Regions from separate parts of the Rossellomorea sp. QJM3NY_18 genome, predicted to be linked through region 2. Evidence: predicted binding sites of a transcription regulator. Region 2 holds the regulator's gene; the other holds the start of a gene.
The links. Region 2 encodes Rex, which represses fermentation and respiration genes when NADH is low (regulators of the CRP and FNR family bind a similar motif). Its sites were predicted from a motif close to TTGTGAAATATTTCACAA; they were not measured.
Positions count from the first base shown of each region.

Region 1: the regulator Rex is predicted to act here: its motif matches at 1,106-1,123, upstream of AC0VXY_RS06635 (L-lactate dehydrogenase).

Region 1 covers NZ_CM149659.1:1,273,404-1,275,813, reverse strand. Annotated here, with positions in the region: gene AC0VXY_RS06645 (histidine phosphatase family protein) at 1-327, opposite strand, end outside; gene AC0VXY_RS06640 (GNAT family N-acetyltransferase) at 423-959, opposite strand; gene AC0VXY_RS06635 (L-lactate dehydrogenase) at 1,295-2,245, shown strand; gene AC0VXY_RS06630 (hypothetical protein) at 2,334-2,410, shown strand, end outside.
Region 2 covers NZ_CM149659.1:291,704-294,113, forward strand. Annotated here, with positions in the region: gene AC0VXY_RS01650 (ABC-F family ATP-binding cassette domain-containing protein) at 1-524, opposite strand, end outside; gene AC0VXY_RS01655 (redox-sensing transcriptional repressor Rex) at 716-1,393, shown strand; gene AC0VXY_RS01660 (twin-arginine translocase TatA/TatE family subunit) at 1,448-1,618, shown strand; gene tatC (twin-arginine translocase subunit TatC) at 1,634-2,401, shown strand.

The DNA.
Region 1 (2,410 bases), 980 kb from region 2:
GTTCGACTCTCCCCCTTCTAATGAAAGGGACGGATCTGCCCAAACCGATGAAATGGCTTCCTGTAAATTTTTCACGGGTACTGATGATAGAGTGCGTTCTCTCATCTCTTCTACTAATTCGATTTCCTGATTGATATGTCGGGCTATACCTTCTACTGTTTCCATGGCTCTTTTATAAGGACTGGAACAAACGACATCAATCTTTTCTTTTTTTAGTCGTCCGGTCACATTGAGTGCATCCCGTCTTCCTTTTTCAGACAATGGCCTCGTACGCTCTTCAGAGGTATAAATCGAGTGGGCATGCCTGACCAGATATAATTTAGTCACGTTCATACACGTTCACTCCTTTCTCTTTGCCACCATAAATAGGACCGCTCTGTTTGAACAGCCCCTGACTATTCGATATGTACTACAACATTAAGTTACTCGGGTATGAACTCCATCAACCAGGAATCATGGTATACCCCTTCATGAAGCTCATGCTCCCGCAATATTCTTGCTTTACTATATCCACATTTTTCATAACAACGGATCGCTCTCGTGTTCCATGTCATCGGGTCCATCACGAGGCGGTGGACTCCCTCCTTCTGAAGCAGGTACTCCACCACAGCACGGATAAGCTGTGTTCCGACTCCTTTATTCCAATACCCTCCCTCCCCGATGAATTGATCCGTACCGTAAATCACTTCATCCAGATTCGTATAGCCGTAGCGTATCATCGTCTCATGATCGAGCTGATAATATTGGAGATAACCAATTTCAATTCCTTCATACTCAACAAGACAACTCATGACACCCCTATCCGAGAAGAATTTCTCCTCCACCATCTCGGGGGTGAAAGGACGGTCCCTTCCTTCATAAAATTCCAGGACCACGGGATCCGATAACCACCTTGAGAGCGTATACTTATCCCCATCCACTAACGGACGGACATTCAACTCCCCACTCTTCACATTCATACACCAACACCTCCATAAACAAACCTCTTCCTATATACATTCATCAGAGCCAATAAAAAAACCTTCTTTTTAGAGGGACGGACCTTGATTCCTAGGACCAGGTCCTAGAAATCAAGGTCCGTCCCTCTCCGATAACTTCGACACATTTGTGAACAATTTCACAAATGTGTCTGATATGATACGTTTATCAATAGAATATCAGTGCAAAACATGTTATGATCTATTTGTGAATAACTTCACAATATTAGCAGTTTCAATCCAATCCTCCCCTCGAATCATCAGGGACGCATGTTACCAATCGCAAGGACAAATTATAAAAGAATAGGTGATGACGTATGACAATCAAATGCACAAACAAAATAGCTTTAATCGGTACAGGATTTGTCGGTTCCAGTTATGCCTTCGCTCTTCTCAATCAAGGAATCGCCCATGAGCTTGTGATGATCGACCTGAATAAGGAGAAAGCCGACGGAGATGCACGTGATTTAAATCACGGTCTTGCCTTTGCTTCCCCGATGAAGATTTCAGCAGGAGATTATCGTGATTGTAAAGACGCTGATTTGGTCGTCATCACAGCCGGAGCAAATCAAGCGCCTGGTGAAACCAGATTGGACCTCGTAGAGAAAAATGTGAAGATTTTCAAAAACATCGTAGACTCCGTCATGAAAAGTGGTTTCAACGGAATCTTCCTTGTCGCGACGAATCCTGTCGACATCTTAACCTATGCCACGTGGAAATTCTCCGGCCTGCCGAAAGAGAGAGTCATCGGCTCCGGGACAATACTCGATACAGCCAGACTCCGCTACTTGGTTGGTCAGCACTTCGATATTGATACTCGAAATATCCACGCCTATATCATGGGGGAACATGGTGACACGGAGTTCCCGGTTTGGAGCCATACGACGGTTGGTGCAAGTCAGTTGAATGAACTGATTGATATGGAGCAGGAGAACGTCCAGAAAGAACTGGATGACATTTTTGTCAATGTAAGGGACGCAGCCTATCACATCATCGAACGAAAAGGGGCAACGTATTACGGAATCGCCATGGGACTTGCCCGGATTACTAAAGCCATCTTCAATAATGAAAACAGCATCCTGACCGTTTCTGCCCTTCTCGAAGGAGAGTATCAGGAACAGGACATGTATATCGGCGTACCGGCCATCATCAATCGGGATGGGATCCGAAAGGTTGTCGAACTTCCGTTGAATGAAAAAGAAAAGGCCCAGTTCTCCCATTCTGCACAAACATTGAAAAACGTCATGAAAAAAGCGCTGGAAACTTGATTCACCACCTTTTCCAAGCAGATTAGACACGCACGCCCACTCCCCCTCCTCATAAGATAAAGAGAATTCTTTATGAGGAGGTTCTTCTATGTACGATCACAGACAACTATTCCCCGGCTTGCCCGGTGGCGGATCCGGCGGCGGATTTCCTGGTTTTCCTGGGGG
Region 2 (2,410 bases):
AAACGGGTTTTCTGGCCGCCGCTCAATGTGGATATCTTTGTTTCGTAATCAAAATCGGCGAAGTTCAATCCGTGAAGGACGGAACGGATATCCGCTTCATACTGATAGCCGCCGGAATCTTTGAAGAGAACCTGGAGTTGATCGTATTCCTTCAATACCCGTTGATAGACATCCTCTTGCTCATATACTGAAGGATCGGCCATTTGTTGCTCCAGTGATCGTAATTTCTTTTCCTGCAGTTTCAATTCCTCAAAGACGGTCAGCATCTCAGACCAGATGGATAGATCAGATTCTAGACCCGTATTTTGGGCAAGATACCCGATGGAGACGCCCTTTGGCTTAGTGATCTCCCCGGAATCGTAGGAGAGGTGACCTGCAATTATTTTTAGAAGAGTCGACTTTCCTGCGCCATTACGGCCGACAAGGGCAACGCGATCTCTAGTCTGTATTTCAAGTTTAATATTTGATAGGATATTATCTGCACCGAAGTTCTTTGTTAGTTGATTCACTTGTAAAAGAATCATGACGTTTCACCTCTATTTCATAGTGCTAGTGTACCGTATTTGAGAGGGGAACGGCAATAAATCGACTATTAATCTTCGTACACTTAGGATAAAATATAGTGTATGATGAGTAGTAGAGTTTAATAAATTCTGGATGCTTTCAATTTTGGAAGCGGTATCAGAGGTTTTGAATAGATGTGGGGGAATACAATATGAACCAGGATACAACGAAAATTCCACAGGCAACGGCCAAGCGCCTTCCGCTATATTATCGATTTATCAAGAATCTGTACTCATCCGGTAAGCAGAGGGTTTCATCGAAGGAATTAAGTGAAGCGGTGAAAGTTGATTCTGCTACGATCCGCAGGGACTTTTCTTATTTTGGTGCATTGGGTAAAAAGGGATACGGCTATAATGTCAATTATCTGCTATCATTCTTCCGTAAGACACTGGATCAGGATGCCCTTACGAAGGTTGTGTTGATCGGGGTGGGGAATCTTGGTACAGCGTTTCTTCATTATAATTTCATCAAGAATAATAATACGAAGATCGAAATGGCTTTTGAGGTGGATGAAAAGAAGGTCGGGACTCAAATCAGCGATGTACCCGTTTTTCATTTAGATGATTTAGAAGAGCGTCTTGTGGGGCATGATATTGAAGTAGCGATTCTGACGGTGCCGGCATCTTCTGCTCAGAATATCACAGAGCGATTGGTTTCTTCGAATATAAAGGGGATACTGAATTTCACCCCTGCGAGATTGACGGTGCCTGACCATATCCGCGTCCATCATATCGACTTGGCGGTGGAACTTCAGTCACTCGTTTACTTCTTGAAGCATTATTCAGAGGATGACACGGAAATGTCACAAGATGGAATCATAACAGAATAGAAAATTCTTCATATTTACGTTATGATAGAATGGTAAAAGAGGAGGTGTCTCATTATGCCAGGTCCAGGTAGCCTCGTATTAATAGCAGTCGTTGCTTTACTTATTTTCGGTCCTAAGAAACTTCCGGAATTAGGAAAAGCGGCAGGAAATACATTGCGTGAATTTAAAAATGCAACAAAAGGCTTAGCAGATGATGAAGACGAAAAAAATAATAGTGCTAAGTAGAGTAGGATGAACGCCATGAGTCAAAGAGACATGACAGTTTATGAACATATAGGAGAATTGCAAAAACGACTCATGTTTGTAGTCGTTTTCTTCTTGTTAGCAGTTGTTGTAAGCTTCTTTCTTGCGGAACCGCTGATCAGGTACTTACAGCATGCCGATGAAGCGAAAGAATTAACCATGAATGCCTTTCGTATCACAGATCCTCTCAAGATCTATATGGAAATGATCATGTTCATTGCTTTGATCATGACATCCCCTATCATTCTCTTTCAAGTCTGGTCTTTTGTCAGTCCGGGTTTATACGAAAGAGAAAGAAAAGTGACGCTTAGTTATATTCCAGTTTCCCTAATCCTTTTCTTAGGTGGATTGTCATTTTCTTATTTTATTTTGTTTCCATATATCGTGAAATTCATGATGGGTTTATCAATGAATCTCAATATAGAACAAGTGATCGGAATAAACGAATATTTTCATTTCTTATTCCAGATCACGATTCCTTTTGGTTTTCTCTTTCAGTTACCCGTAGCCATGCTTTTTCTTACACGGTTAGGTATCATCACGCCGATGATGATGGGGAAGATGAGGAAAGCAGCCTACTTTATCTTATTGGTCATCGCGGCTCTTATCACGCCACCCGATATTGTGTCTCATCTAATGGTGACGGTACCGCTGTTCATACTATATGAAATCAGCATCTGGATCTCCAAGATCGGATACAAAAAGGTATTGGAAGCGGAGCAGAAGCTTGAAATGGAACAGTACGAGGACAAAAATAAGGATTGATCAAATGAT